Regions from separate parts of the Streptomyces sp. NPDC048734 genome, predicted to be linked through region 1. Evidence: riboswitches for the same ligand, from Rfam matches in the RefSeq annotation. Region 1 holds a riboswitch; each other region holds the start of a gene.

The links. A riboswitch is a leader RNA that binds a small molecule or an ion and turns the genes downstream of it on or off. The one in region 1 is predicted to bind cyclic di-AMP.
Positions count from the first base shown of each region.
Region 2: linked by a shared signal. The riboswitch ahead of ACGFQC_RS12350 (M23 family metallopeptidase) and the one ahead of ACGFQC_RS16655 (M23 family metallopeptidase) in region 1 are both predicted to bind cyclic di-AMP.
Region 3: linked by a shared signal. The riboswitch ahead of ACGFQC_RS21835 (transglycosylase family protein) and the one ahead of ACGFQC_RS16655 (M23 family metallopeptidase) in region 1 are both predicted to bind cyclic di-AMP.
Region 4: linked by a shared signal. The riboswitch ahead of ACGFQC_RS08680 (transglycosylase SLT domain-containing protein) and the one ahead of ACGFQC_RS16655 (M23 family metallopeptidase) in region 1 are both predicted to bind cyclic di-AMP.

Region 1 is NZ_JBICUZ010000005.1:383,504-391,144, forward strand. Features, by position in the region: gene ACGFQC_RS16625 (winged helix-turn-helix transcriptional regulator) at 1-193, opposite strand, end outside; gene ACGFQC_RS16630 (pyridoxal phosphate-dependent aminotransferase) at 275-1,483, shown strand; gene ACGFQC_RS16635 (histidine phosphatase family protein) at 1,602-2,201, shown strand; gene ACGFQC_RS16640 (hypothetical protein) at 2,393-3,043, shown strand; gene ACGFQC_RS16645 (thioesterase family protein) at 3,105-3,527, shown strand; gene ACGFQC_RS16650 (GntR family transcriptional regulator) at 4,008-4,700, opposite strand; gene ACGFQC_RS16655 (M23 family metallopeptidase) at 4,889-5,644, opposite strand; cyclic di-AMP (ydaO/yuaA leader) riboswitch at 5,658-5,825, opposite strand; gene ACGFQC_RS16660 (pitrilysin family protein) at 6,036-7,424, opposite strand; gene ACGFQC_RS16665 (pitrilysin family protein) at 7,421-7,641, opposite strand, start outside.
Region 2 is NZ_JBICUZ010000003.1:726,729-734,369, reverse strand. Features, by position in the region: gene ACGFQC_RS12375 (MFS transporter) at 1-626, shown strand, start outside; gene lhgO (L-2-hydroxyglutarate oxidase) at 678-1,916, shown strand; gene trmB (tRNA (guanosine(46)-N7)-methyltransferase TrmB) at 2,146-2,982, shown strand; gene ACGFQC_RS12360 (PrsW family intramembrane metalloprotease) at 3,034-4,470, shown strand; partial or broken gene ACGFQC_RS12355 (aldo/keto reductase) at 4,532-4,699, opposite strand; gene ACGFQC_RS12350 (M23 family metallopeptidase) at 4,907-5,941, opposite strand; cyclic di-AMP (ydaO/yuaA leader) riboswitch at 5,949-6,108, opposite strand; tRNA gene ACGFQC_RS12345 (tRNA-Met) at 6,415-6,488, opposite strand; gene ACGFQC_RS12340 (dihydrofolate reductase family protein) at 6,556-7,641, opposite strand, start outside.
Region 3 is NZ_JBICUZ010000008.1:84,087-91,727, forward strand. Features, by position in the region: gene eno (phosphopyruvate hydratase) at 1-678, opposite strand, end outside; gene ACGFQC_RS21835 (transglycosylase family protein) at 1,010-1,747, opposite strand; cyclic di-AMP (ydaO/yuaA leader) riboswitch at 1,751-1,932, opposite strand; gene ACGFQC_RS21840 (transglycosylase family protein) at 2,137-3,165, opposite strand; gene ACGFQC_RS21845 (cytochrome P450) at 3,348-4,646, opposite strand; gene ACGFQC_RS21850 (nucleoside triphosphate pyrophosphohydrolase) at 5,277-6,260, opposite strand; gene ACGFQC_RS21855 (SurA N-terminal domain-containing protein) at 6,310-6,960, opposite strand; gene ACGFQC_RS21860 (hypothetical protein) at 7,189-7,581, shown strand; partial or broken gene ACGFQC_RS21865 (N-acetyltransferase) at 7,607-7,641, opposite strand, start outside.
Region 4 is NZ_JBICUZ010000002.1:756,259-763,899, reverse strand. Features, by position in the region: gene ACGFQC_RS08695 (glycosyltransferase) at 1-135, opposite strand, end outside; gene ACGFQC_RS08690 (GNAT family N-acetyltransferase) at 236-1,309, opposite strand; gene ACGFQC_RS08685 (HAD family hydrolase) at 1,731-2,555, shown strand; gene ACGFQC_RS08680 (transglycosylase SLT domain-containing protein) at 2,636-3,103, opposite strand; cyclic di-AMP (ydaO/yuaA leader) riboswitch at 3,109-3,289, opposite strand; gene ACGFQC_RS08675 (polyprenyl synthetase family protein) at 4,210-5,220, shown strand; gene ACGFQC_RS08670 (sigma-E factor regulatory protein RseB domain-containing protein) at 5,566-6,765, shown strand; gene ACGFQC_RS08665 (ABC transporter ATP-binding protein) at 6,800-7,641, shown strand, end outside.

The sequences.
Region 1 (7,641 bases):
CGTCGCGTTCCATGTCCCTCAGCCGCGACGCGAGTACGTCCGTGCTCACGCCGGGCAGGTCGGCGTGCAGGTCGGTGTAGCGGCGCGGACCGGCGAGCAGCTCGCGGACGATCAGCAGGGTCCAGCGGTCGCCGACGGCGTCGAGGGCACGGGCGGCGGAACAGTACTGGTCGTAGCTTCGGCGAGGTGGCATGCGACGCAGTCTAGACATGTCGTTGGACTTTCCAAGCCCGAACTTGGTAAAACCAAGCAACACCAGATACCGGAGGGGTCCATGGAGTTCCGGCAGTCGAACAAGCTCAGCGAGGTCTGTTACGAGATCCGCGGCCCGGTCATCGAGCACGCCGACGCGCTGGAGGCGGCGGGGCACAGCGTGCTGCGCCTCAACACCGGCAACCCGGCGGTCTTCGGCTTCGAGGCGCCGGAGGAGATCCTCCAGGACATGATCCGGATGCTCCCGCGGGCCCACGGCTACACGGACTCGCGCGGCATCCTCCCGGCCCGCCGGGCGGTCGCCCAGCGCTACCAGGACCGGGGCCTGGACGTCGACGTCGACGACGTGTGGCTCGGCAACGGCGTCTCGGAGCTGGTCTCCATGGCCGTACAGGCGCTGGTCGAGGACGGCGACGAGATCCTGATCCCGGCCCCCGACTTCCCGCTGTGGACGGCCGTCACCACGCTCGCGGGCGGCAAGGCGGTCCACTACCTCTGCGACGAGCAGGCCGACTGGTACCCGGACCTGGACGACATGGCGTCGAAGATCACCGACCGCACCAAGGCCGTCGTCATCATCAACCCCAACAACCCCACCGGCGCGGTCTACCCGAAGGAGATCATCGAGGGCATCCTCGACCTGGCCCGCCGGCACGGCCTGATGGTCTTCGCCGACGAGATCTACGACCAGATCCTCTACGACGACGCCGTGCACCACTCGGCCGCGGCACTCGCCCCCGACCTGGTCGTCCTGACCTTCTGCGGGCTGTCGAAGACGTACCGGGTGGCGGGCTTCCGCTCCGGCTGGCTGGTCGTGACCGGCCCGAAGCAGCACGCGAAGGACTACCTCGAGGGCCTCACCATGCTGGCCTCCATGCGGCTGTGCGCCAACGCGCCCGCCCAGTACGCCATCCAGGCCGCGCTCGGCGGCCGCCAGTCCGTCCTGGAACTGACCGCGCCGGGCGGCAGGCTGCGCGAGCAGCGCGACATCGCCTGGGAGAAGCTCAACGAGATCCCCGGCGTCTCCTGCGTGAAACCCCAGGGCGCCCTGTACGCGTTCCCCCGCATCGACCCCAAGGTGCACCCGATCCACGACGACGAGAAGTTCGTCCTGGACCTGCTGCTGCGCGAGAAGATCCAGGTGGTCCAGGGAACCGGCTTCAACTGGCCGACCCCGGACCACTTCCGCATCCTCACCCTCCCGCACGCGGAGGACCTGGAGGCGGCGATCGGGCGCATCGGACGTTTCCTGAGCGGTTACCGGCAGTAGGAGACCGCGGGTGGCGGAGCGCGGCATCCGCGGACCACGGCCAACGGCCAACGGCCCACGGCAGTCCGGCACGCCGCGGTGCGGGGCACCGGCGCACGCCTGTGCGACTCTGTGCGGCATGGGTGATCTTTTCCTGGTCCGGCACGGAGAGACCGCGTGGTCGCGCTCCGGCCGGCACACCGGACTGACGGACGTCCCGCTCACCGAGCACGGCCGGGACGAGGCGCGGCGCCTGGTGCCGCTCATCCGCTCGCACCGGATCGGCGCGGCGTTCTCCAGCCCGCTCCAGCGGGCGCGGGAGACGGCGGAGCTGATCGGGCTGCACGAGGTGCAGGTCGACGCGGACCTGAAGGAGTGGGACTACGGCGGGTACGAGGGCGTCACGACCGTCGAGATCCAGCGTGAGCGGCCGGGCTGGTTCCTGTTCACGGACGGTGTGGCGCCCGGGCCGCCCGAGCATCCCGGTGAGACGGCCGAGCAGGTCGGGGAGCGTGCCGACCGGGTGCTGGCGATGGCGGACGCGGCGCTCGCCAACACGGAGGGGTGCGTGGTGCTGGTGGCGCACGGGCACTTCCTGCGGGTGCTCACGGCCCGTCGGCTCGGCCTGCCGCCGTCGGCGGGGGCCCTGTTCCAGCTGGCGACAGGGGCGCTGTGCCGGCTGGGCACGGAGCACCGTCGGCATGTGATCGCGGGGTGGAACATCCGGCCGGGCACCTGACCGACGGGGCCTGACCGACGGGGCCTGACCGACAGGCGTCAGCGGTCGGGGCGGCTGGACAGCCCAGCAGGACGTCAGTCAGTGCCCGAGCCACGGCCACCAGAACCTGCCTGGCGATATCAATGTCAGTGCCCGGCCGTAACCTTCACAGCGGTGGGACAGCCGTACCGTCGCCCGGGAGGAAGCACGCCGTGACACGACCGCCGACCGCCGCCCAGCGGCGTGTCATCGACGCCGCCGATCCCGTCACCGGGCGCCTGCGGGGCACGCAGGCCCAGCTGGCCGCCCTGGTCGAGCGAGGGCTCGCCTTCCGGCACCCGCGCCCGCCGCACGACCACTTCCTCACCCCTGCCGGGCACCGGATACGGGAGGAGGAGCCCGAGTCGGAACCCGCCGCCGTGGGCGATGCTCCGCGTACGCGGACCGGTGTGTTCACCGCGCGGGTCGGCGGCGAGGAGGAACCGCCGGACGGCGGGCCGGCCCGGCTGCGGGAGGTGCGCAGCGCCTGGCAGGGACTGCTGGAGCTGCGCCGGATGACCAACCCGCACGGGGAGGTGGACCGGCCGTGCGGGTGGGAGCGTACGCATCTGGTGCAGGCCGCCGCGCTCGCGCTGGAGGCGGCCGGCCACCGGCCCGCCGGACCGGGGGCCGACAGACCGGGGGCCGACGGCTACCGGGTGCGCGCCACCCCGCAGCCGGACGCCGTCGCCGTGCGCGGGCCGGACGACGGGACGCTGCGGGACTGCGCGGCGACCCTGGAGAAGGCGGGCTGGCAGGCGAGCGAGCACACCGACCCCCGGAGCAGGACGCGTTATCTGCTGGCTTCCCCACGCCGGGTGTGACGGGCGTGCCAAGATCGGCGGGCAGGGCATCGACCGTGCTCGTCGACGAGAAGGGGAAGCCGTGAGCGAGCCGTTTTCCGTGCGGGTCACCGTCCGCGGATACGAGACCGACGTGCAGGGCCATCTCAACCAGAGCGTGTACATCAACTACGCGGAGCACGCGCGCTGGTCGCTGCTCCGGGCCGCGGGCATCACCCAGACCGGTCTGATCGGCCGGGGCGTCGGACCCGTCGCCCTGGAGACGACCATCCGCTACCGGCGCGAACTGCTGGCGGGCGACGAGGTCGACGTGACGTGCGTCTTCGAGTGGGGCGGCGGCAAGACGTTCCGCATCGAGCAGACCATCCGCAAGACGGACGGCACGGTCGCGGCCGAACTCTCCGGGGTGGGCGGCCTGCTGGACCTGAGGACCCGGCGGCTGGTCGCCGACCCCCAGGACCACTTCAAGGAACTGGCCTCCGACCCGAGCCTGTTCGGACTCTGACCGGCGGGCCCCGCCACCGTGGACGACGCCGTGGCGCGGGCCGGGGCGGGGGCCGGGGGGGCGCGCCCCCCCCCCCCCCCCCCGGGGGCCCCCGGGGGCGGGGCCCCCCCCCCCCCCCCGCCCCCCCCCCCCGCCGCCCCCCCGGGGGGGCCCCCGCCGCGCCCCCCGCGGGGGGGGATGGGGGCGGGGGGGGGGGGGGGGGGGGCCCCCCCCGCGGGGGGGCGCGGGGGCCCCCCCCCCCCGCCCCCGCCCCCCCCCGCCGGGCCGGGGCGCCGCGGCTCCGCCGTTTCGGGGGCCCGGTGGGCCCGACGGAAATCACCGACTGCGCGTCACGGATATTCCGCCGGCCCCGCGAAGGGCACACGGAGAACACGCGACGGGCACACGAAGGGCGCACCACCGCAAATACGAGGGCGCGCCGAAAAAAGGCAACGGAAATACCTCTCCGTCGAATTACCTTCTTTGTATACGGCTCTCGTGTTAATGCCGGAGGCCGGACATGTTGACGACGTGTTGCGAAGTCCTCACACGGTCCCGGCGGTCGCCGCCCGGAAAGCGCAGCCGGTGCGCGGAGGTCGCGCGCTCGGTGTGCAGCGCCGTCACCGCCCGCGCGCGTTCTCCGTCGCCGCGCGCCACCGCGTCCACGATCGCGCCGTGTTCCGCCCAGGACTCCACCGGGGTGGCCGACGCGTCCACCGTGTACATCCAGGAGATCTTGTGGCGCAGCTGGGTGAGCGTCGAGGTGAGGGCGTGGCTGCCGGAGGCCTGTGCGAGGGTCTCGTGGAACCAGCCCCCCAGGGAGCGCAGGTCCTCGCTGTTGCCGCGCCTGGCACGCTCCTGGCCCAGCCTGACGAGGCCGCGCAGCACCTTGAGGTGGGCCTCGGTGCGCCGCTGGGCGGCCCGGGCGGCGCCGAGCGGCTCCAGGAGCACGCGCATCTCCAGCAGGTCGGCGGCCTCCTGCTCGGTCGGTTCGGCGACGCACGCGCCCGCGTGCCGTCGCGTCACGACGAAACCCTCCGCCTCCAGCGTGCGCAGCGCCTCCCGGACGGGGACGCGCGAGACGCCGTAGCGGCGCGCGAGGAGTTCCTCGGTGAGGCGGCTGCCGCGCTCGTAGACACCCGCGACGATGTCGTCCCGGATGGCCGTGCACACCGAGTGCGCCGGAATACGCATGACGGACCTCCGCCTTAATCCCCGTGAAACGTCGACGATTGACGTGTGTTCCGTGACTCTATTGCAATCAGCGGGAATTTCCGATGGCGGGCCGGAATCCAGGGATATTTTTTGGACAGTACGGTCCCGGAAACGACGAAAGCCCCGGCCGTGCGGGCCGGGGCCGTACGATCTGTCGCCGTACGTCGTCAGATGTTCACGCCGTGCTTGCGGAGGTAGGCGGCCGGATCGATGTCCGAGCCGTACTCCACGCCGGTGCGGACCTCGAAGTGCAGATGCGGGCCGGTGACGTTGCCGGTGGCGCCGGACAGGGCGATGCGCTGCCCCGGGACCACCTTCTGCCCCACCGAGACGCCGATGGACGACAGGTGGGCGTACTGGGTGTACGTGCCGTCGCTCATCCGGATCACGACCTGGTTGCCGTAGGCGCCGCCCCAGCCGGCCTCGACGACGGTGCCGAGGCCCACCGCGTGCACGGGGGTGCCGCTGGCGGCGTGGAAGTCGATGCCGGTGTGGCTGCCGGAGGACCACAGCGAGCCGCCCGACCGGTAGCCGGTGGAGACGTGGGAGCCGCTGATCGGCGAGACGAAGGTGTTCAGGCGCTCGCGCTCGGCCGCGCGGGCGGCGCGCACCCGGGCCTCACGTTCCGCCTCGGCCTTCGCCGCGGCCCGGGCGGCGGCCTCCTTGCGCGCGGCCTCCGCCACGGCGGCCTGCTTCTGCGCGGCGGCCTGGTCGTCGATCCGCTCGGCGACCGTGTCGCCGATGGTGACGACCGGGACGAGGCCGGTCTGCCCGACGGCCTTCTCCGCGGCGAGGGCGGGGCTGGAGGCGACGGTGCCGATGACGCCGGTGGTGGTGAGCGCCGCGATGCCCGCCGCGCGGGCGGTGGTGCGCTTCATCCTGCTGGGACGACGGTGCTTCCCGGTGGCGCAAGTGGACGCCATGAAGTTGAGCGGTCCTTTCCTTCCCTCTCGCCTACCGGGTTAGCTGACGGGTTCGGAGCAGGAAGGTCTCCTACGGACCCCCTCGCGGCTCGCGCGGGCGTCCGATTCACCCCAGGGACTGTGTGGTTGGGTCCCCGGCTCCCCTGGCTCGCGCCGTGCGGGGACTCGGCGATGACTGTCCGGTGCCGCGGACGCGGCGCACTGCCTGACGAACAGCCCGGTCGAAACTAGACGCGGCGGCCGTCGATCCCCAAACAGAACGCGGCTTTTGTAGCGCATGCCACAGGGCAGACAGGCAGCCTTTCCCTCAATTCGGACATCAGGGAGCCCTGGTGACGCATCCGTCCACCAGGGCTCCTGTACGCGGCCTCACGGCCGCCGGTCCGCGTTCCTACTCCGCGGAGACGACCTTCACCTCACCGATGCCGAGGGCCTCGACCGGCGCCTTGATCGCGGCCGCGTCACCGACGAGGACCGTCACCAGGCGGTCCACCGGGAAGGCGCTCACGACCGCCGCCGTGGCCTCCACGGTGCCGGTCGCGGCGAGCTGCTGGTACAGCGTGGCCTGGTAGTCGTCCGGCAGGTGCTGCTCGACCTGGTCGGCCAGCGTGCCCGCCACGGCGGCGGCCGTCTCGTACTTCAGGGGCGCCACTCCGACGAGGTTCTGCACCGCGACGTCCCGCTCGGCGTCGGTCAGACCGCCCTCGGCGAGGGTGCGCAGCACCTTCCACAGGTCCTCCAGCGCGGGACCGGTGTTGGGAGTGTCGACCGAGCCGCTGATGGCGAGCATCGCCGCGCCCGAGCCGTCCGGCGCGGACCTGAGGACCTGGCCGAAGGAGCGCACGCCGTAGGTGTAGCCCTTCTCCTCGCGCAGGACGCGGTCCAGCCGGGAGGTGAGGGTGCCGCCCAGGCAGTACGTGCCGAGCACCTGCGCGGGCCACACGCGCGCGTGCCGGTCGGCGCCGATGCGGCCGATCAGCAGCTGCGTCTGGACGGCGCCGGGGCGGTCCACGATGACGACCCGTCCGGTGTCGTCCGCGGTCACCGGAGGCACCGGTCGCGGCTGGGCCGCGGACCCCGTCCAGGCGCCCAGGGTGTCGCCCAGGAGCGCGTCGAGGTCGACTCCGGTGAGATCGCCGACGACCACGGCGGTGGCCGTGGCGGGGCGGACGTGCTTCTCGTAGAAGGCGCGTACGGCGGCGGAGTCGATCTTCTCGACGGTCTCCGCGGTGCCCTGGCGCGGGCGCGACATGCGCGCGGTCGCCGGGAACAGCTCCTTGGAGAGCTCCTTGGCGGCGCGCCGGGAGGGGTTCGCCAGCTCGTGCGGGATCTCGTCCAGGCGGTTGCGGACGAGGCGCTCGACCTCGCTGTCGGCGAACGCGGGCGCCCGCAGGGCGTCGGCCACGAGACCGAGGGCCTTGGCCAGGCGGGAGGCCGGAACCTCCAGGCTGAGGCGGACGCCGGGATGGTCGGCGTGCGCGTCGAGGGTGGCGCCGCAGCGCTCCAGCTCGGCGGCGAACTCCTCGGCGGAGTGCTTGTCGGTGCCCTCGGAGAAGGCCCGCGCCATGATCGTGGCGACGCCGTCGAGGCCGGCCGGTTCCGCGTCCAGGGGCGCGTCGAGGATGACCTCGACGGCGACGACCTGCTGTCCGGGACGGTGGCAGTGCAGGACGGTCAGGCCGTTGTCGAGCGTCCCGCGCTCGGGGGCGGGGAACGCCCAGGGCCTGGCCTCGCCCGCGCGGGGCTGGGGGTGGAAGTCCATCGCGGCGAGCTCGGTCACTGGGCCGCCTCCTCGTTCTCGTCCTCGTCGGCGGTGTTCTCGGTGGGCTCGGTGGGCTCGTAGACCAGTACGGCGCGGTTGTCCGGGCGCAGGCGGGCCTGGGCGATCTCCCGGACCTCCTCCGCGGTGACGTCCAGCACGCGTTGGACGGCGGTCAGGGCGAGCTGCGGGTCACCGAACAGCACCGCGTACCGGCACAGTTCGTCGGCGCGGCCGG
Region 2 (7,641 bases), on a different contig from region 1:
CCGACGTGCCCCTCGGAGGGTACGTCCTGGCCTCCATGTCCCTCCAGGCGACCTACCGCGGCTTCGGGGACGAGGGCGTCGACCTCGCCCAGGCCGCCCTGGAGCGCAACCGTGGCCTGGCCACGGCCCGCACGATGAGCTTCTTCCGCCTCGTCGAGGCACGCGCCCACGCGCGCGCCGGTGACGCGCAGGCCGCCGGCGCCGCCCTCAAGGCGGCCGAGAGCTGGCTGGAGCGGGCCCGCGACGGCGACCACGACCCGTCGTGGCTCGGTTTCTACTCCTACGACCGTTTCGCCGCCGACGCCGCCGAGTGCTACCGCGACCTGAAGGCACCGCGCCAGGTACGCCGCTTCACCGAGCAGGCGCTGTCGCAGCCGACGGAGGAGTTCGTGCGCTCGCACGGCCTGCGGCTCGTCGTCTCGGCCGTCGCCGAGCTGGAGTCGGGCAATCTGGACGCGGCCTGCGAGCAGGGCGTGCGGGCGGTCGAGGTGGCCGGCCGGATCTCGTCCGCCCGCACCACCGAGTACGTCAAGGACCTCCTGCACCGCCTGGAGCCGTACGGCGACGAGCCGCGCGTGGTCGAGCTGCGCGAGCGGGCCCGGCCGCTGCTGATGACACCGGCCTAGTGACCTGAGTCGGTGGCGCCGCACGGGTTTGAAGGCATTGTCAGTGGCGCAGTGCACTATCGAAGCCGGGAGGTGGTGCAGGTGCGGGCGATCGGCTACGACTGCGACGTGCTGGTGATCGGAGGCGGCATCGTCGGCCTGTCGACGGCGCACGCGATCAGCCGCGCCGCGCCGGGCACCCGCGTGACGGTGCTGGAGAAGGAGCCGGGTCCGGCCCGCCACCAGACGGGCCGCAACAGCGGCGTCATCCACAGCGGCGTCTACTACCGCCCCGGCTCCCTCAAGGCGCGCTACGCGGTCCGGGGCTCCGCCGAGATGATCAAGTTCTGCGCGGAGTACGGCGTCCCGCACGCCGTCACGGGCAAGCTGATCGTCGCCACGGACCGCGCCGAGCTGCCCCGCCTGCACGCCCTGGCCCAGCGCGGCCGGGAGAACGGGATCGCGGTCCGCGAGCTGGGCCCCGCCCAGATCACGGAGTACGAGCCGGAGGTCACCGGCCTCGCGGCGATCCGTGTCGGCTCGACCGGCACCTGCGACTTCGCCGCGGTCGCCCGGCAGCTCGGCGAGGCCTCCGGCGCGGAGCTGCGCTACGGCGCGCAGGTCGTCCGGATCGACCGCCGCGCCGACCGCGGGGTGGCCGTCCGCACCGCGCGCGGGGACGTCGTCCGCGGCCGCGTCCTGGTGAACTGCGCCGGTCTGCACTGCGACGAGATCGCCCGCCTGACCGGGGACGAGCCCGAGGTCCGCATCGTCCCCTTCCGCGGCGAGTACTACGAACTGGCCCGCCGCGACCTGGTGCGCGGCCTGGTGTACCCGGTTCCCGACCCGGCCTTCCCGTTCCTCGGCGTGCACCTCACCAGAGGCCTGGACGGCAGCGTCCACGTCGGCCCCAACGCGGTCCCGGCCCTGGCCCGCGAGGGGTACGGCTGGGGGGTCGTGCGCCCGCGGGAGGCCGCCGCGACGGCGGCCTGGCCGGGCGCCCGGCGCCTGGCCCGCCGGCACTGGCGCCACGGCGTCGGGGAGCTGCACCGGTCCCTGTCCAAGCGCGCCTTCGTGGCGGAGGTACGCCGTCTGCTGCCCGCGGTCGAGCCGCAGGACCTGGTGCGCGCGGCTCCCGGCGTCCGCGCCCAGGCCGTCCGGCGGGACGGCTCCCTGGTGGACGACTTCCTCGTACGACGGTCCCCGCGCGCGGTCCACGTGCTGAACGCCCCCTCCCCCGCGGCGACGGCCTCCCTGCCGATCGGCCGGGAGGTGGCCCGCCGGGCGCTGGAGGCACTGGGGCCCGTGTAGGCGGGCGTCCACCGCGCGACGGTGCCGGGCCCGTCGGACGCATCGGAGGATCGGCGGCCCCGGCGTGCGCCGACCACCCGGCCCCATCCGGCCCCACTCTGTTCGCCCTGCTCGCCCTGACCAGCGCCACCGCAGGGCTCCACCCGTACCAGCGCCTTACCCCAGCACGCCCCCTCCCCCGTCGCCCCGGCCCGCCCCCTTTGCCGTCGCCCGTAAAATCGAGCCCACTGTGTCTGATTCGTTGAGTGCCCCAGAACCCGCCAGGCCCGCCCCCGGTGATCACCACCCCGGCGAGTCCGTCCGTCGTACCCGCGCCAAGGGCGAGCCGCGCTTCCCCGACGGTCCGCGGGCCGATCCCGCCGGGTCGCACTTCGAGCGGCGGATCAGGAGCTTCCAGCCGCGGCGCAGCCGGGTGACGGCGGGCCAGGCCGAAGCGTTGCAGCGGCTGTGGGCGAAGTGGGGCCTGGACATCGACGGGCACGGTGTCGACCTCGCCGAACTGTTCGGCAACGACAACCCGGTCGTGCTGGAGATCGGCTTCGGCATGGGTGAGGCCACCGCCCAGATGGCCGCCGCCGACCCCGCGACGAACATCCTCGCCGTGGACGTCCACACCCCCGGCCAGGGCAATCTCCTCAACCTGGCGGACCGGGGCGGCCTGACGAACATCCGGGTGGCCAACGGCGACGCGATCATCCTGCTCCGCGAGATGCTCCCCCCGCACTCCCTCGCCGGGCTGCGCGTCTACTTCCCCGACCCCTGGCCCAAGAAGCGCCACCACAAGCGGCGCCTGATCCAGCCGGAGTTCCTCAGCCTCGCCGCAACCCGGCTGGGACCGGGCGCGCTCGTGCACTGCGCGACCGACTGGGAGCCGTACGCGGAGCAGATGCTCGAGGTGCTCACCGCGCACCCCGACTTCGCCAACACCCGTGCCGACGGCGGTTTCGCACCGCGCCCCGGCTTCCGGCCGCTGACCCGTTTCGAGGGTCAGGGTCTGGACAAGGGTCATGTGGTGAACGATCTGCTCTTCCGCCGCGTACAGCACGAGGGCCGCCGGGATCACTGACCAGCCGGAATCCCCTCCACCACCGTCCGCTCCCTCGTTAGGGTCGATGCCGTGGCCACCAGTTCCCCGTTCCCACCGCTTCCCCCGCACCCGCCGCACCCCGGCGGCCCGGCCGAGGGCGGTGTGCTGCGGCACGCGCACTGGTGGCAGCACAAGTGGGTCCGCTACGGCGCGCTGATCACGCTGCTCGCCCTGTCGGGACTGGTGATCGTCGGCCTCGTCCGCGAGCAGACGGGCACGGAGGGGTTCCTGGTCGGACTGGGCCTGGCGATCCTCCCGGTGCCCCTGCTCGTCGCCGCGTTCCGCTGGCTCGACCGGGTGGAACCCGGCCCCTGGCGGAATCTGGTCTTCTCCTTCTCCTGGGGCGCGTGCGCGGCGGCGCTGATGGCGATCGTCGCCAACAGCTTCGCGGTGCGCTGGATAGCGACGGCGACGGCCGACCCGGCCCATGCCGACACCCTGGGCGCGACCGTGATCGCGCCGGTCGTCGAGGAGACCGCCAAGGCGGCGGCCGTACTCCTCGTGTTCCTGTTCCGCAGGCGGGACTTCACCGGGATCGTCGACGGGGTCGTGATAGCCGGGATCACCGCCACCGGCTTCGCGTTCACCGAGAACATCCTCTACCTCGGCAACGCCTTCGGCACCGACCAGCTCACCGGGGACGGCGGTATCGCCTCCGTCACCGTCGCCACGTTCTTCGTGCGCGTGGTCATGTCGCCGTTCGCGCACCCCCTGTTCACGGTCCTGACCGGCCTCGGGTTCGGCATCGCCGCGCTGTCCGGGGAGCGTCAGCGCGTGCGGCGCGTGGTGCTGCCGCTGTGCGGGCTGCTGCTCGCGATGCTCATGCACGCCCTGTGGAACGGCTCCGCGACCTTCGGCGAGTGGGGGTTCTTCGCCGTGTACGGGGCGTTCATGGTGCCCGCGTTCGGAGTGCTGACCTGGCTGGTGGTGTGGACGCGCCAGCGCGAGCTGGGCACCGTGCGCGACGAGCTGCCCGCGTACACGGCCGCCGGCTGGCTCGGCCCGGCCGAGCCGTACGCCCTCGGTTCGATGCGGGCCCGCAGGCTCGCCCGGCAGTACGCCCGACGGCACCTGGGCAGGCCGGCGGCGCGGGAGGTGGCGCGGTACGAGGCCTACGCCACGTCTCTCGCGTTCCTGCGGCACCGCGGGCGGCACGGACGGGGCGGCGCCGACTTCGTCGTACGGGAGAGGGAGTTGCTGAGCGAGCTGTGGCGGCGCAGGGAGGTGGCCCGGCCGGCGCTGGAGCACGCGTCCCGGCTGGCGGCCCCGGCGCCCCTGCCGGTCTACGGGATGTACGGCATGCACGGGGGGTACGGGTTCCCGCCCGGGGCGGCGCACCCGCCGCCCGGGCACTACGGGTATCCCGGGTACGTCTCCTCTCCGCCCACCGTGCCCCACCCACAGGCCTCGCCCGCTCCGTACGCCGCGCCGTACCCGTACACCCCCTCCGCCCCGTACCGGTCCTGAGAGGCGGGCCGGACGGGGCACCCGTGGTCCGGGGCCTGTCGTTTGGATCGTGCCGGGCTCGCGACGAGTACGAGTCGGCGCTGTCGACGAAGTTGCCGCCGGCGGCCGCGTAGGCGTCGAGGACGGCGAAGGAGGCCGCCTCGTCCGCGGTCCAGCCGAAGACGTTGCCGCCGAGGGCGAGCGGGAAGACCTCGAGGTCGGAGGAGCCGAGCTTGCGCAGGGAAGTCATGCCTGACGACAACGCCCTGGCCAAAGGCACGCATTCCGCGCCTTTGGCCAGGGCTCACGAACATCCGGGAAACATCCGGGCGTAGACCTCACCGACCCCCGTGACACTTCCCGGAAGACCTCGGGAGACCCGGCAGGGGTCCCGAGGGGACTCTCAGGGGCACCCGGCAGGAGTCCGGGGCACCCGGGGAGCATCTCCGGCGGCGGCTCAGAGGTTGAGTCCCTTGCCCCGGAGCCAGGCGGCCGGGTCGATGCCGGCGCTGCCGCCGCCGGGGTGGACCTCCATGTGGAGGTGGGCGCCGGTGACGTTGCCCGTGGCGCCGACGCGGCCGATGACGTCGCCGGTGGCGACCTTCTGGCCGACGCTGACGCTGATGGAGGACTGGTGGGCGTACCAGATCTCGGTGCCGTCCTCGAGGGTGAGCACGGTCTTGTACCCGTACGACCCCTCGTAGCCGGCGGAGGTGATGGTGCCGCTGTGCACGGCCTTGAGGAGCGTGCCGGTGGGGGCGGCGAAGTCGAGGCCGGTGTGGTACCCGGAGGACCAGTAGGCACCGGCCTGACCGAAGGTCGAGGTGATCGTGTACGAGGAGGTCGGCAGCGCGTACTGCTTGGCCAGTTCGGCGAGGCGCTCGGCCTCCGCCTTCTTGGCGGCTTCCTCGGCGGCCTTCTTCCTGGCGGCCTCGGCCTTGGCCGCGGCCTCCTTCTCGGCCTTGGCGGCGGCTTCGGCGGCGGCCTTGGCCGCGGCGGCCTCGGCGGCCTCCTGCGCCTTGGTCTCGACCTGGGTCTGCTGCGACTCGGCCTGCGCCATGATCCGGTTGCGCAGTGCCTCTCCGGCGTCGGCACCGCTGTCGGTGCTGTCGGCGGCGACGGCCTCGGTGCCGAAGGTGCCGAAGGCACTGAGCGCGGGCGTCGTCTCCTCGGGGGTGTCATCGTCGGAGATGAGGGAACCCACTGAGGGGAGGTCGGGCATGGAGATGGAGACCGGCGACTTGCCGGTGTTGGCGCTGGCCATGCCGGCGCCGCCGACGGCGGCTATGACGCCGACGCCGAGAACGGTGGAGCTGCGGGCGAGTCCGCCGCGCTGCTTGGCGACGCGGTGCTTGCCGCGCACCGGACGAACGGAATCCGCGGTGGGGTTCCATTCCTCCCAGGGGCCCTCGTCGGTGCGGTAGGTGCCGTAGCCGAAGGTCTGCTGGCCGGGCACGGCGGGGGCTTCTGGGGCAGGCCGGTTGGACGCCACGCGGGCGTACTCCTTTCCTTCCGTCGCCTACCGGGTTAGCTGACGGGTTCGGAGCGGGAAGGTCTCCTACGCGCGTATACCGGCCGTGACTGTACGGCGGCTTCCGCGCGATTCACCCCAAGTTGGTGGTTCCCCGGTTCCCTTGCGGGATTCGGCGCGTGCGCACGGAGCCGCCTCTTGTGACGGCTGGGACGACCGCGCTGCGTTATCGAACGTTAATAGACGGGGGGGCGGGATTCCAAGCCGTTCAGCTTGATCAACAACATTCATGGCCTGGACTTTCAGCCCATGACCGGTGAAAAACGGGCGAGTTGACCAGCCACCCGGACGGCACAGGGGTCACCGGGGTTTTGATGGTGACTCAGATGTCATGCGCAGGGCTCCGGGGCGTTCACCGTACGTGACGGGAAAGGTCGCCCTGACACACCGAGGGCCGGAATCCCATGATCAGGATTCCGGCCCTCGGCCTTGAGTAGCGGGGACAGGATTTGAACCTGCGACCTCTGGGTTATGAGCCCAGCGAGCTACCGAGCTGCTCCACCCCGCGTCGGTGTGACACCAGTCTACGCCATGCGGGGGACGCTCAGAACCACGGTCGGACCCGGGGGGACCGGTCAGGGGGTCCGGCGCAGCAGATGGCCGTTGGGCGCCTTCGCCTGCTCCTCGTACTCGGGAAGGACGACGACGTCCGCGCCCGCGGCGGCCAGCAGGCCGCTCCCGTCGGCGTCGGTGACGAAGGTGTCCGGCTCCCGCCAGGCCGTCACGACCCGGCGCACGCCCGCGTCGAGGATCAGGCGGGCGCACGGGGCCGGCCGGGAGGAGCGCCGGGCGCAGGGTTCCAGGCTGCTGTAGACGGTCGCGCCGGCCAGCCGGGGGTCGGCGGGGTCGGTCTTGGCGAGGGCCGCCTCCTCGGCGTGGACGACGGGGTCGCCGGCCTCGCGGGAGTGGCCGCGCGCCAGCTCCGTGCCGTCGGCCGCCACCACGACCGCGCCGACGCTGAACGCGGTCCGCGACGGCGGGCAGGCGGCGGCCAGCTCGCAGGCGAGGGCCAGCCAGTGCCGGTCGGCGGCTGCGGGCAGCGGCCCGGTGCCGGGTGCGGTGGGCTCGTACGACATGAGGACCACGTCCTCGATGCGCCGGGTCCCCACCAACCGCAGGCGCCCGCCCTGATAGCCGCCGGGGCCGAACAGCCGGGGCGCGCCCGGGTCGCCCACGAACAGGGGGGCCAGGACGAGCTGGAGTTCGTCGGCGAGGCCCTCCTGGAGGAGCTGGGTGTGGATCGTGCCGCCGCCCTCGACCATGAGGCGCCGTACGCCCCGCACGTCGTGGAGATGCTCCAGGAGCCGGCGCCAGTCGAGGCCGGGGCCCAGCGGGACGACGTCCGCCGCGAGGCCGAGGACGCCGGCGCGGTCCGCACCGGCGTCGGTCGTGAAGAGGACCTTCTCCCCGCCGGTGTGCCAGAACTGCGCCGCCGGGTCCAGCTCACCGGTCCCGCTGACCGTGATCTTGAGGGGGTACTCCGGTTTCCCGGCGGCCACCCGGGCGGCGCGGCGGGCGGGCGAGTTGACCAGCAGGCGCGGATTGTCGGCGCGGATCGTGCCGGCCCCGACCAGGATGGCGTCGACGGAGGCCCGCACCTCGTCGACCCGGTCGAAGTCGGCCGGGCCGGAGAGCAGCAGCCGGTCGGGGCCGGTGTCGTC
Region 3 (7,641 bases), on a different contig from region 1:
CTCGATGATGAGGTCGAGCGCGGCGCGGTTGGACTCCAGGTTCGGGGCGAAGCCGCCCTCGTCGCCCAGGCCGGTGGACAGGCCCTTGGTCTTCAGCACCTTCTTGAGGGTGTGGTAGACCTCGGCGCCCCAGCGCAGGGCCTCGGAGAAGGACTCCGCGCCGATCGGGGCGATCATGAACTCCTGGATGTCCACGTTGGAGTCGGCGTGCGAGCCGCCGTTCAGGATGTTCATCATCGGAACGGGCAGCAGGTGCGCGTTCGGGCCGCCCAGGTAGCGGAAGAGCGGGAGGTCGCTGGCCTCGGAGGCGGCGTGGGCGACGGCAAGGGAGACGCCGAGGATGGCGTTGGCGCCGAGGGAGCCCTTGTTGTCGGTGGCGTCCAGGTCGAACATGGCCTGGTCGATCAGGCGCTGCTCGGTGGCGTCGTAGCCGACCAGCTCGGGGCCGATCTGCTCGATGACGGCCAGGACGGCCTTCTCGACACCCTTGCCCTGGTAGCGGTTCGGGTCACCGTCGCGAAGCTCGATGGCCTCGAAGGCGCCGGTGGAGGCGCCGGAGGGGACGGCGGCACGCCCCGTGCTGCCGTCGTCGAGGCCGACCTCGACCTCGACCGTGGGATTGCCTCGGGAGTCCAGGATTTCCCGGGCTACGACGACGTCGATGGACGGCACGAGCATCTCCTTCTTGGGATGTGACGCTGGTTGTGCGGGGCACGAGCGGGCCGTGTGGAGCCCTTGCTGAGCCTTGCGACTAGAGCCTAACCGCCCCGGGGCGTCGGTCGGCCGACCGACCGTCCCGTGGACAGGGAGACGGTACCCATTGTTTCAGTCCGGAACAAAGGAGGTGGCCGACAGAAGGCGGCGAACGGGAAGAGAAAACCCCGCCCGGGTGCGTACGGGGGAACACGCACCGGGGCGGGGGGACCGTGGGGACGGGGGCTCCCTCACGAGGCCTTCAGCGTGACGGCCTCGACTGTGAGGGGGCTGTGGTCCGACCGGGGGCCGGATGTCACTTCAGGTGCAGCTGCTGACCCGGGTAGATGAGGTCGGCGTCCTGGACGATGTCCTTGTTCAGCTCGAACAGCTCGGCCCAGCCGCCCTTGACGCCCTGCGCCTCGGCGATGGAGCTGAGGGTGTCGCCCGTGACGACCTTGTACTCGCCGTCGCCCTTCTTGACCTTCTCGCCGGTCGGGGTGGTGACGGTCTTCTGGGACTTGACGGCCGGGCGCTCGGCGGAGCGGGAGGCGCCCTGCTTCTCGGTGGAGCGGGTGGAGGTCTCCGAGGAGCCGCCGTCGGACGAGCCGCTGGAGGACGAGCCGGTGGAGGCCGAGCCGCTGGAGGACGAGCCGGTGGAGGCCGAGCCGCCGTTGTACGCGGCGCCGGACAGGCCCACGCCGCAGACCGGCCAGGCACCCTTGCCCTGGCCCGCGAGGACCTTCTCGGCGATCTGGATCTGCTGGGACTTCGAGGCCTTGTCGGCGGTGGAGGCGTACTGCGTGCCGCCGTACGCGGCCCAGGTGGAGGCGGAGAACTGCAGGCCGCCGTAGTAGCCGTTGCCGGTGTTGATGGACCAGTTGCCGCCGGACTCGCACTGGGCGACCTTGTCCCACTCGGAGGCGGTGGCGGCGGAGGCGTTGCCGGCCGCCATCAGCGGGGCGGCGATGGCGACACCGGTGACGCCGGCGAGCGCGGCGGCGCGGGCGGCCCTGGACGGACGACGGTGCTTGCCCTTGGCGGAAAACAGCATGGTGGATCCCCTCACCGACGCCTGCGAGGTGAGCTGTCGGGTTCGGGCCGTGTGAGTTGCCCGGCCACTCCCGCCCGGGAGCACTGCTCCCGAAAGGCGTGGCTTCACCCCGAGCCGTTCCGGTCGACCGACCGGTACGGCACTTACCTTGGGTCCCCCGCTCCTGCCTACGGCGCTTGACGCGACGACTGTTCCCGGGCTGCCACTGGCAGGATTCGGCGTTGCGGCAGCCGGGGCTCGGGTTGCCGAGCGATCACGACCGTAGACACGCGCTCGGCGGAATTTCAAAGACGATCACGCCTTCTGAGACTCATCCCACACTTTGATCAAAACGGACATTCGGCCCGAAGTGTGACGTGAACTCCCGCTGCTTTTCCCGTTTTTCCGCCCTATTCCACCCCTGTGTCGAGGGTCTGACCGGGGGTGATGTCGTTCGGGTCGGCGCCGATGGCGTCCTTGTTCTCGGCGTAGAGCGCGCGCCATCCGCCGTCGAGTTCAAGGGAGTCGGCGATGGAGACGAGGGAGTCGCCGTCGCGCACGACATAGGTGCCCACCGCGCCGCCGGAGGCGCCCGCGGCGTGCCGGCCGGCGGAGGCCGCGGTGGTGCCGTCCGGCACGGTCTCGTCGGCGGAGGTGCCGCGGTGGCGGCCGGAGGTGAGGGAGCCGGTGTCGACGAGGCTCCAAGAGCCCACCTCCTGGACCGACTTGTCCGAGTCGTCCACTTCGGGGGTGGCCGTGGGCGAGCTGTCGTCCGTCCCCGAGGTGCCCGCGTCCGCGTCCGCGTCCGCCGACGCGTCGGACTCCGGGGAGTCGTCCGACTTGCCGGAGGAAGGGGACGAAGTGGACGGAGAGGCCTCGTCCGTGACATCCGAGGAGGATTCGTCCGAAGGGGAGGCCGACGCGTCCTTGTCGTTCGAGGAGTTCGAGGAATTCGACGAGTTCGAGGAGCCGGACGCACCCTTGGACAGGTCGGACAAGCCGGACGACACGGGGGATTCGGACGAGTCGTCCGCCACCCCGGTGTCCAGACTGCCCGCGCCGTTCTCCTTGCTGAGCCCGGACGTCAGCCCGCAGGTCCCCCAGGCGCCGACGCCCTGGTCGGCGAGGACCTTCTGCGCGACGGATATCTGCTGGTTACGGCTGGCCAGGTCGGGGCGCTCGGCGAAGTCGAGTCCGCCGTACGCCTCCCAGTCCTCCTGGCTCAGCGCCAGACCGCCGTACTCGCCGCCACCCTGGTTCGCGCTCCAGGAGCCGCCGGTCTCGCACTCCGCCACCGTGTCCCACACCGTGCCGTCGGCCGCGCTCGCGCCGGTGGCGCCGAGCAGCGGGATGGCGATCGCGGAGCCGGTCACGCCGGCCGCGACGAGGAGGGCCGGAGCCTGACGGGGGCGCCGGTGTCGACCGTTCCCGGAGAGCATGCGGGGGCCTTTCTCGAGACAGCAGTGCTTGCGCGGCCCAGGAGAACGAGGGCGCCGCGCTGACAGGTGAACGTATCGGCAGACGATCACTTGTCACAAGTTAATGCCGCGCAGATCACGTGAAGATCACAGAAGTGAGGAATGGTCACTTCTGCTTCGCCATCTGGGCACATAACGGATGGTCAGCGGACGGCTGCGGGGGGTTCACCGGAAACGGCCGGGCCGAACCGCACGGGCAGGGTGCGCAGTCCGCGCATGATGAGGCCGCCGCGCCACCTCAAGTCGGCCGGATCGGCGTCCAGTCGCAGATCGGTCAGCCGGGTCAGCAGGGTGGCCAGCGCGGTCTGTCCCTCCAGGCGGGCGAGGGGCGCGCCCAGGCAGTAGTGGATGCCGTGGCCGTAGCCCAGGTGCTGGTTGTCGCGGCGGGACAGGTCCAGGACGTCCGGGTCGGCGAACCGCTCCGGGTCCCGGTCGGCGGCCGCCAGCACGACGAGGACGGCGTCACCGGGGGCGATGTCCTGCCCGCCCACGGTCAGGGGCTCGGTGGCGAACCGCCAGGTGGCGAGTTCCACCGGCCCGTCGTAGCGCAGGAGTTCCTCCACACCGGTCGCGAGGAGGCCGCTCTCGCCCGCGGCCAGGGAGTCCTGGAGGCGGGCCCGCTGTTCGGGGTGGGTCAGCAGGGCGTAGGTGCCGTTGCCGATCAGGTTGACCGTCGTCTCGAACCCGGCGAACAACAGGATGAAGGCCATGGCGGCGGCCTCGTTCTCGGTGAGGTGCTCGCCGTGGTCGGAGGCACGGATCAGACCCGAGATGAGGTCCTCGCCGGGGGCCGCATCCGCGGGAAGCTCCAGGCGCTTGCGGTGGATGAGGTCCAGGAGATAGCCGCGCATCTTCTTCACCGACCGGGCGACACCGCCGCGCGGGCCCCCGCCGTGCCGGATCATCATGCCCGCCCAGTCCCGGAAGTCGTCCTGGTCCTCGCGGGGAACGCCGAGCAGGTCGCAGATGGCGTGGATGGGGAGCGGGAAGGCGAAGTCGTGGATGAGGTCGGCGGTGCCGCGCTCCGCGAACCGGTCGATGAGCCCGTCCGTCAGCTCCTGCACGCGGGGCGCGAACTCGGCGACCCGGCGGGGCGTGAACGCCTTGCTGACGAGGCGTCGCAGCCGGGTGTGGTCCGGCGGGTCGATGTTCAGCAGATGCGTCATCAGCTCGGCCTTGCGCTCACCGGGGATCCCGGTCCTGCCCCTGGCGTGCGCGGGCTCGTCGTGGTGCGCCGGGTTCTTGCTGAGCCGCTGGTCGGCGAGGGCCTGCTTGGCATCGGAGTACCGGGTGACCAGCCAGGCCTCCACACCGCTGGGCAGCCGCGTGCGGTGCACGGGCGCGTGCTCGCGGAGCCAGGCGTAGGCGGGGTAGGGGTCGGTGGCGAACTCCCAGGTGAACAGGGCTGGCGCGGACGGCTCGGGTGCGGGCTGCTGGGTCACTCCCCGACGGTAACCGGGACCGGGGCGCCGGCCGCGCGCGGCCTGACGCGGCCCCGGCCCGCGGCTGCCGGTCGCGGCTGCCGGTCGCGGGGCCTGTTCGGGGCCTGTGCGGAACGGAACCCCGGAGCGCGGAGGCGGGGTTCCGTTCCGGCCTCACGGCGCCCGGCGCGGGGCCACGTCGTGGCCGTCCTGCTCCCCCGGCCCGACTCCGCTCGATGCACTCGCACACCTCGCAGGCGCCGCCCCGATGTGCCCGGCACCGCGCCCGGCGTCGGCGTCCGGCGGGAGTGCTGGGCGTTCGGCGTCCGCGTCCGGCAGGCGGTGCCCGGCGTCCGACGGCAGCGGGCAGCAAGTGGTGCCCGGCACCCGCATCGGCGTCCGCACCCGGCGGATGGTGCCCGGCGTTCGGCGTCCGCGTCCGGCAGGTGGCGCCCGGCGTCCGACGGCAGCGGGCAGCAAGTGGTGCCCGGCACCCGCATCGGCGTCCGCACCCGGCGGATGGTGCCCGGCGTTCGGCGTTCGGTGTCCGCGTCCGGCAGGTGGCGCCCGGCGGCAGCGGGCTGCGTGTGCCGTGCGGTGTGCGCCCTGTGCGGTCCGGGCCCCGCGTCGCCCGTGCGCGCCCCGTCCTCCTTACTCCCCCGCTCCTTCGGCCGAGCGGATCGCGTCCCGGTAGGTGCGGGCCGCCGCTCGCAGGGCCGCCTCCGGGTCCACGCCCTCCGCCTCCGCGCGGACCGCCAGGGCGAGCAGTTCGTAGCCGATGCCCTCCGCCTCCGGGAGCGGCACCTCCAGGTGCGCCGAGCGGACCCTCGACGCGAGCTTCGCCGCCAGTGCCAGGCCCGGCTGGTGGAGGGGGATGCCGTCGGTGACCGACTCGCGGCGCTTCTCGACCGCCTTCGTGCGCAGCCAGTGCTCCTTGACCTCCTCGGGGGTGGTCGCGGTGGCGTCGCCGAAGACGTGCGGGTGGCGGTGGATGAGCTTGGTGACGATCGTGCCCGCGACGTCGTCGACGGAGAAGGGGGCCTCCTCGTCCTCCTCGGCGATGCGGGCGTGGAAGACGACCTGGAGGAGGACGTCGCCCAGTTCCTCGCGCAGCTCGTCGCGGTCGCCGTCCTCGATGGCCTCGACGAGTTCGTACGCCTCCTCGATGCCGTACTTCGCGAGGCCCCGGTGGGTCTGCCGGGAGGACCAGGGGCACTCGGCGCGGATGCGGTCCATGACCTGCACGAGGTCGAGGAGGCGGGCGCCGGGGAGGTCGTAGGAGGCGGGGAGCAGCTCCAGGTCGGGCATGATCACGCGGCCGGAGCCGGCCAGGCGGGCCAGCCCGTCCGTCAGGGCGGGCTCCCCCTCGCCGGTCGCCACCACGACGACCGTGCGGCCGCCGGCGCAGGCCGTGAGGAGGTCCTCGGCGGTGGGGGCGGCCTCCGCCACCGCTATGCCGGCCTCGCGCAGGTACGGCAGCTGGGGATGGGCGCCGTCCGCGCACATCACCCGGTCGGCCTCGCGCAGCGTCTGCCAGGCGGGCCAGGACAGCAGGCCGGGGGCGACCCGGTGGCTGGTGGTGAGCAGGACGACGCGGCCGGGGGACGGGGCGCCTTCGGGACTCGTTGCGTTCACTCCCCGAACGTAACCCAACCCGTCGGCGGCACCCGGCCGCGCCGGACGGTCAGGCCGTCTGCGGGGGCGGGGACGCCGTCGTCACGTCGCGGACCCAGGGGGTCTTCGCGTCGACGCGGCTGACCTTCTGCACGTCCCAGTCGCCGTAGCGCGGGTTGAGGTCGACGTCGAGTTCCTTCGACGCCTTCGACAGGGCGTTCCAGAACTCGGGCCGGCTGGTGTCGGTGCCGAGCCCCGTGGCGAGTTTCTGGGCCTCCAGCTGGAGGCGGAGGTTCTCGTCGAGGCGCTGCGGCGGGATGCCGTACTGCTGGAGCCAGGTGCTCTCCAGGCCCTTGGCGCCACCCGCCTGCTGTTCCAGGCCGGCCCGCATCGCCTGGACCTCCTTGCGGCTGACGCTGACGCCCGCGTCCTCGGCGGCGCGGTGCAGCACCCGGTCGAGGACCATGCCGTGCAGGGTGTCGCGGGTGAGGGTGCCGGTGCGGGCGACGGCCTGGGCGTACTGGGTGTCGTCGGGGACGGCGGCGCGCTGCGCCTCGCGCACCTCGTTCACCCGGCTCTCCAGCTGCGAGACGGTGATCCGCTGGCCGCCGACGACGGCCGCCGCTCCGGGGTGGGCCTCGTTCCCGCAGGCCGTGAGGAGGGGGCCCGCCACGACGATCGCGGCGGACAGCAGGAGCGCGGTGCGACGACGGCGGTGCAAGGAAGCCTCCCGAGGAGATTGTGCGGCGGTGCACAAGGTCTTGCGGTGATCGATGGTAGGCAGTGGCGGGGCTGGGGCCAACCCATTGGACCAACGATTCACCGGGACTTCGGGCACCGCCGCGCCCGCACCCGTGCGGGGGCCGGCCCACGAGTCACGGTGAGGACAGGGGGTCCGGGCGGGCCCCGCCGTGGCCTAATCTTGCTCCCGGGCTACCAGGGGGGCGACATGACGACAGTGATGACGGATGCGGACAAGCGGCTCGAGGCGGGCTGGCTCCAGCGGATCGCCTGGGTGGCGCTGGCGTGGCTCTCCTTCGGCCTGCTGGCGTGGGTGCCGTTCCTGTACGTGGCGATCCGCCGCGGGCGCTCCTCGGACTGGATCGCCTTCGGCGCGTACGCGCTGTACGAGTGCGTGACCGTGCCGTGGATGGCGACGGACGACAGCTCCGACGGGGACGGGTTCATGGGCCTCGCCATCATCGTGGCGCTGGTGACGGCGGCCTGCATGCTGCTGTTCGCCATGTTCGACAAGCGGGTCCCGACGACGCCGTCGATGGCGTACGGCACGCCGGGGCCGCAGGGGCACCCCTACCAGCAGGGATACCCGTACGGCCGGTAGTCCCGGCCGGGTCCGGCGGCGCCGGTCACAGCGGGTGCCGCAGCCAGACGTCGGGCTCGA
Region 4 (7,641 bases), on a different contig from region 1:
GCCGTCCGACTCCGGCCCCGGCCCCCGCTCCGGCCCTCGCTCCGGTCCTGGTTCCAGGTCCAGTTCGGCGACCTGCACCGGCTCGATGGCGAGGTACCTCTGGATCTCCCGCCGTACACGTGTCACGTGGGACACGAATCCTCCCCCTCCACTCCCATGGACCGTCGGAACCCGTCGGAACCCGTCGGAACTTCTCGGAACGCGTCGGAACTTCTCGGAACGCGTCAGGAACGTCTCAAGGCCGGCGCAGCCGCCCGACAACCCCCAGCACCCGTACGGCCGTCGCCGCCAGCCGCGGCCGGTTGCGCACGAAGTGGTGCGCACGGCGCGAGGGCTCCCGGCTGAGCCAGTGGAGCGCGGCGCCCGCCCCCGGACGCGTCCACGCCCCTTCGTAGACGGGCAGTTCGCCCGTCTTCAGTGAGTCCTTGTACTCGGCGGCCCCCCGGCCGAGGTCGAGCAGGCCGATGCCCTCGGCGGCGGCCGCCTCGGCCATCCGCAGGTGCAGCACCAGACCGGGCGAGTACTTCGCGAACCCGGGGTCGTAGGCGGGGAACCAGCAGGCCAGCACGGCCGTCGAGCGCAGTCCGAAGTGCGCGGCGACCGGCTGCCCGCCTGCGTAGAGGACGGACAGGGTGCCGCAGCAGTCCGGGCCACGCGTCCCCCGGGCGAGCAGGTGCACGAGCCGGGTGATCCACTCCTGCGCGAACCGGTCCCGGCGGCCGGTCCTGCGGTACTGCGCGGACTTCCACGCCATCAGCGTGCGCAGCACGGCCGGGTCCCGCTCGTCGAACACGAACCGCAGGTCACCGACCTGGCGGCCTAGCCGGCGCTCCTTGGTGAGCGTCGTCTTGAGGAACTTCGGGGACTGTGCGCGCAGGACGGACTCGTAGGTCTCGTACCCCTTCTCCACGTCGATGACGTAGGAGGTGTACTCGGCCGCCGCGTGTGGGACGAACAACTCCTGCTCCGCCTCCAGGTTGTCGAAGGCGAAGCTCGACAGGGAGCAGGCCCGCAGGAGTTCGTCCGCGTTCAGCCCGAGACCCGGGCCGAGGACGGCTCCCTGGGAGTCCGAGACACCGTGGGCGAGGGCCTGGCCCCGGCCGAACCGGCCCCGCTCGTGGGGCAGGAAGCCGACCGGCTCGCGCCCCTCGTACACCACCGCCACGCGCGTGCGGGGCCGCACGCGGCCCACGGCCTCGGCGAACTCCGGTTCCATGAAAGGGTTGCGCGGAGCCGTCGACGCGGCGCGCAGCGCGCGCCACCGCTCCCGTTCCCCCTCGCCGAGATCCTCCGGACTCAGCACACGAATACGTCCGCCGCTCAACCTGACCCCCCGATCAAGTCCCCCTGGACTGCCAGGACGGTACCGCTCCAGGTGCCGGGGGCGGTAGGTAGCGGACCATGTTGTTGCCAACCGGTGCATAGGCATTGAACATCCCTGTACCCGGCGTTGCGGCAGAAAGCCGTTTCCCGCATGAACGGTGCCGAACGGGATGGGGAGGCGCCGGACGCGGGACGGAACGGACCCCGGACGCGTGACGGAGCGTGGCAGGAGCAGGAGCAGGAGCAGGAGCAGGAGCAGGAGCAGGAGCAGGAGCGGGAGCGGGAGCGGGAGCGGGAGCGGGCAGGGTCGGGGCCCGGGCGCGGGAAGGCCTGGGGCCCGGACGGGAAGGCGGCGGGCGCCGAACCGGAAGTGAGCCGGAGCCCGTTGCGGTCCGTATTCTCTGATCATGGCCGCACCCACCGCACCCGCCGCGCGCCGCGCGTACTCCCTCGTCGCCACCGACCTGGACGGAACGCTCCTGCGCGGCGACGACACCTTCTCCGACCGTTCGCTCGACGCACTCGCGAGGGCCACGGCCGCAGGCGCCCGCCACCTCGTGGTGACCGGTCGGCCGGCCCCCCGCGTACGGCCGCTGCTGGAGGTCCTGCGCGGACGAGGGCTCGCGGTGTGCGGACAGGGCGCGCAGCTGTACGACGTCGGAGCGGACCGTCTGCTGTGGTCGGTCGCCCTGGACCGGGAGCTGGCCGAGACGGCGCTCGGCAAGATCGAGGCCGAGGTGGGCGAGGTGTACGCGGCGGTCGACCAGGACGGCGTCGACGGACTCACGCTCATCGAACCGGGCTACCTGATGCCGCACCCGACGCTGCCGGCCCTGCGCGTCGGAACGCGCGACGACCTGTGGTGCGAGCCGATCAGCAAGGTCCTGCTGCGCCATCCCACCCTGTCCGACGACGAGTTGGCGGCGACGGCCCGTTCGGTGGTCGGCTCGCTGGCCACCGTCACGATGTCCGGGCCGGGCACGGTGGAGCTCCAGCCGTGCGGCGTCACCAAGGCGACCGGACTGGCCCTGGCGGCCGAGCACCTCGGACTTCGGCCGGCAGACACGATCGCCTTCGGCGACATGCCCAACGACCTCCCGATGTTCGACTGGGCGGCGCACGGCGTGGCGATGGCCAACGCCCATCCGGAACTCAAGGCGGTGGCCGACGAGGTGACGACGTCGAACGAGGACGACGGCGTGGCCGTCGTCCTCGAAAGACTGTTTCCCTAGTCCGGCAGTCCGGCAGTCCGGCAGTCCGGCGGGGCCCCGTCACCGGGGCCCTCGCCCCCGTGGGCCGGCGGGGGCAGCCGTCAGTAGGCGCCGAAGACGTTGTCGATCGAGCCGTACCGCTGGGCCGCGTAGTTGCAGGCGGCGGTGATGTTGGCGACCGGGTCGTACGGGTCGAAGGCGGTGCCGGCCACGTGGTACGCGGCGAAGGTCGGGTCGATGACCTGGAGCAGGCCCTTGGACGGGATGCCCGCGGCCGCGTTGGAGTCCCACAGGTTGATGGCGTTCGGGTTGCCGGAGGACTCCCGCATGACGTTGCGGTAGATGCCGTCGTAGGTGCCCGGAATGCCCTTTTCGGCCATGATCGCGAGGGACTCGCGGATCCAGCCGTCGAGGTTGTTGGTGTACCCGGCCGTGGTGGTGGCGGTCGTGGTGGCCGCGGAGGCGCTGGTCGAGCCGATGAGCGGGAGGGCCAGCACGGCGGCGCCGGTGGCGGCGGCGGCGAGGGTGCGGGCGAGGCGGGTGCGGCGGTGCTGAACGGCGGCAGGCATGACGAAAGGTTCCTCTCCGGCGCCTACGAGGTGAGCTGTCGGGTTCGGACTGGAAAGTGCCCGGCCGGCCGCCGCGGGGATGCGGCGACGCGACTTCACCCCGAGCCGGCCCGGTACGTGCGTGACGTACGGTCCGGCGACTTACCTGGGTCCCCCGCTCCTGCCGTGCGTGAGTGTCGGTCGATGGGTGCCGGGCGGCGGCAGGATTAGGCGTCTGCCCGACAGGCCGGGAACGTATGCGAGAGCGCATGTCCGGAACAAGTGCCGGATTCACAGATGGTCCCTATTGACCTTGATCAGAGGTGTATGCCCGCTTGATCCTTTGCGTGCGTCAAGCGTCAACTCGCCGACGCGCAAAGCGGAATCACAGATTCCGTGGCGGGTCGGCCGCACGTGTGCGCAGTGAGCCAACTCACCAGCATCCACAAGAGGGGTGAAACGGGCATTGAGTGTGAAGTCCCTTTTAAAGGGGCGCGCATGGGGTGCGTCTTCGCCGGGTCCGGTGGAGCGCCGTCTCGCCGTCCCCCTCTGTGCGCGTGCCCCCTTCCGGTGGGGCCTCGCCGCTGTTGCCGTGGGCGGGTGCGTGCCGAGGTGTGGTCGCGGAGTCGGCCAGGGGTGTGCCGACGGGTGTGCCGGTGGGGGCTCGCTCGTCGGCGGGTGCCGCGCGTGGGCGTACCGGAGGGTTCCGTCGGGCAGACGGATGCGGAGGTGCTCGTGGACCGTCTCGCGGGGGAGCGCGGAAGAGGGTGGGCGGATGCACAGGTACGTGGTCCCCTCCCGCGGGGAGGGTGGGTCCGGCGACCGTGGCCGGGAGGGGGCGAGGTCGGCCGGGCGGGGACGCCGGCCTGTTTCGCCGGCCGTCCCGGCCGCTCGCGCCGGTCGCTCGCGCCGACCGTTCGTACCGATCGATCGGCGACATAACGGGCGCGATCCGGCGCCGTCCGGCCGCTCGGGGGACGCCTCCCGGTCGAGCGAAGTTCGAGACGGGGGGACGTGGGGCCTGTCGGTGATCGAAACGTGACCGGATACGCTGACTTGAGTGAGGGCAGCGACCTATCGACAAACCGCGTAATCGCCAGAAGACACCAGCAGACAGGAGACCCCTCGTGACCGTCGTCGGGCCGTTCGGGCTGAGCGTGCGGGACCAGGCTCTGGAAGCCGATGTCCAGGCCGGATTGACGGCTGTCGAGGAAGGCTTGCTCGAGGCCACCAAGAGCGAGGTCCCGTTCATCACGGAAGCCGCGCAGCACCTCGTCCGGGCGGGCGGGAAGCGGTTCAGGCCGCTGCTCGTGATGCTCGCCGCGCAGTTCGGCGACCCGTACGCGCCCGGCATCGTGCCCTCCGCCGTGGTGGTGGAGCTGACCCACCTGGCCACGCTGTACCACGACGACGTGATGGACGAGGCCGAGGTGCGGCGCGGAGTGCCCAGCGCGAACACCCGCTGGGGGAACTCGGTCGCCGTCCTCACCGGCGACTTCCTGTTCGCCCGTGCCTCGCACATCCTCGCCGACCTCGGGCCCGAGGCGGTGCGGGTGCAGGCGGAGGCGTTCGAGCGGCTCGTCACCGGACAGATCCTGGAGACGGCCGGGCCGACCGACGGCCGGGACCCCGTCGACCACTACCTCGACGTGCTCGGCGGCAAGACCGGGTCGCTGGTCGCGGTGTCGTGCCGGTTCGGCGCGATGATGTCGGGCGCCGACGAGACGGTCGTGCACGTGCTCACCCAGTACGGCGAGCGGCTGGGCATCGCCTTCCAGCTCGCCGACGACGTGCTCGACATCGCGTCGGACTCGCACGAGTCGGGGAAGACGCCGGGGACGGACCTGCGGGAGGGCATCCCCACGCTGCCGGTGCTGCGGCTGCGCGAGCGGGCCGCCCGGCTGGCCCTGCCCGAGGACATCGCGCTGTGCGAGCTGCTCGACTCCGACCTGAGCGACGACGCCCGGCTCGCCGAGGCGCTGACCGCACTGCGCGGCCACCCCGCGCTGGAGCAGGCCCGACGGGACACCGTGCGGTACGCCAAGGAAGCCCGGGCGGCGCTGGTGCCGTTGCGGGAGTGCGACGCGAAGGTGGCGCTGATGGAGCTGTGCGACGCGGTGGTCCACCGGGCGGGATGAGACGCGGTGGACCACCGGGCGGGTGACGCGTACGGGGCCGGTCCTGCCCCCCTCACCCGGTCTCCGCCCCCCTCACCCGGTCTCCGCCTCACGTCACACGGTCTCCGCCCCCCACGCCACCCGGTCTCCGCCCCTCACCCCACCCTGACACCCCCGCCCTCGCGTCATACCCCAGGCGTACGTCGACTTGGGTCCTCGGGTTGACGTATGCGGGTGGCCGATTTGGTCAGATGGGAGCTACGGAAATCACCACTCCTCACCGATTCGGGTGAGAATGGCGGCTCGGGTGGGGGACGCTGACCCGCGCGACGACCGGCCGCCGCCGACGACGGAGGTAAGGCACACATGGCACCGTACGCATCCGACGACAGCACGCACGCCGGGGAGGCCGACGATCTGCGGGTCGGGCGGCGCAGGGCGGTGCGGTACATCGTTCCGGTCACCGTGGTGGGTGTCGCGGCGGCGACGATCGGGCTGGTCCCGGCGCTCGCCGACTCGGGGGACCCCGACCTGCCGAAGATCACCGCACAGCAGCTCATCGAGAAGATCGCCGCGTCGGACGTACAGCAGCTGTCCGGCACGGTGAAGATCACCACCGACCTCGGCCTGCCCGACCTGGGCGGCCTGGAGAGCGGGCTGCTCTCCGGAGCCACCGGGGGCGACGACGGCGGGTCCTCCGCCGACCCCTCCACCAAGCTCACCGAACTCGCCTCCGGCACGCACACCCTGCGCGTCGCCGCCGACGGCCCGGACCGGCAGAAGCTGTCGCTCCTGGAGAGCGCCGCCGAGTACAGCCTCATCCGCAACGGCAAGGACGTGTGGGGGTACGACAGCGCCTCCAACGAGGTCTACCACTCCACCGCGAAGCAGGCAGAGGCGGCCGAGTCCGTCCCGGCCACGCCCAAGGACCTCACCGACGAGGCCCTGAAGGCCGTCGACGACACCACGTCCGTGACCGTGGACGGCACCGTCCAGGTGGCCGGCCGCGACGCCTACAAGCTGCTGGTCGAGCCGAAGCAGTCCGGTTCCACCGTCGGCGCGATCAGTGTGGCCGTGGACGCGAGGACGGGACTGCCGCTCAAGTTCACGCTGACCCCGGCGAGCGGTGGCGCCGCCGTCGTCGACGCGGGCTTCACCCAGGTCAGCTTCGCCAAGCCGAGTGCCGCCACCTTCGACTTCACCCCGCCCAAGGGGGCCAAGGTGACCGAGGGGGACGCCGCGGGCGGGGTACCCACGCCGCCCAAGGGCGCGGAGGAGGACTTCGCCAAGGACCTGGCCGGGCTCGACGTCCTGGGTGAGGGCTGGACCTCCGTCGCCACCTTCGACACCGGCGGCGAGGGCGTCCCCTCCACCGGTGACCTTCCCGACGCGGGCGGTCTCGGCGGGTTCCTGGACTCCTTCGGCGACAAGGTCGACGGCAAGTTCGGCACGGGCACCGTCTTCTCCACCCGCCTGGTCAACGCCCTGGCCACGGACGACGGCAAGCTCTACGTCGGCGCCGTCACCAAGGACGCCCTGGTGAAGGCGGCGAACGCGGGGCGGTAAGTACCCTGAGGTGAACCGACGATCGGGGGAACCGATGGACGACGAGCCGGCGGTACGGGCACTGCCCCGCACGCCCGTTCCGGGCGGCGTTCCGGGCGGCGTCGGTGCCGCCGGCGCGTACGGCGTCACCGAAAGCGACGGCGACGGCATCACCGACGGCGACGGCATTACCGACGGTGACGGCACCACCGACGGTGACACCGTCATCCGCACGCGCGCCCTCACCAAGCGCTACCGCGGTGGACAGCTCGCCGTCGACGGCCTCGACCTGGCCGTCCCGGCGGGCAGCGTCTTCGGCTTCCTCGGTCCGAACGGCTCCGGCAAGACCACCACCATCCGCATGCTGATGGGCCTGATCGAACCCACCTCCGGCACGGCGCGGGTGCTGGGGCACCCCATGCCCCGCGCGTCCCGCGCCGTGCTCCCGCACGTCGGCGCCCTCATCGAGGGCCCCGCCCTCTACGGCTTCCTCTCCGGCCGCGACAACCTCCTGCGCTACGACGCCGCCGACCCGACCGCCGACCCCCGCACCCGGCGCGTCCGCGTGGCCGAGGCGCTGGACCGGGTGGGTCTGACGACCGCCGCCGGCAAGAAGGCGAAGGCGTACTCGCTCGGCATGAAGCAGCGGCTGGGCCTGGCCGCCGCCCTTCTCCAGCCCCGTCGGCTGCTGGTCCTGGACGAGCCGACCAACGGTCTCGACCCGCAGGGCATGCGCGAGATCCGCGTCCTGGTGCGGGAGCTGGCGGCGGACGGCACCACCGTCTTCCTCTCCTCCCACCTCCTCGACGAGATCGAGCAGGTCTGCACGCACGCGGCCGTCATGGCACGTGGGCGGCTCCTCACCCAGGGGCCGGTGTCGGACCTGGCGGCCCGCGC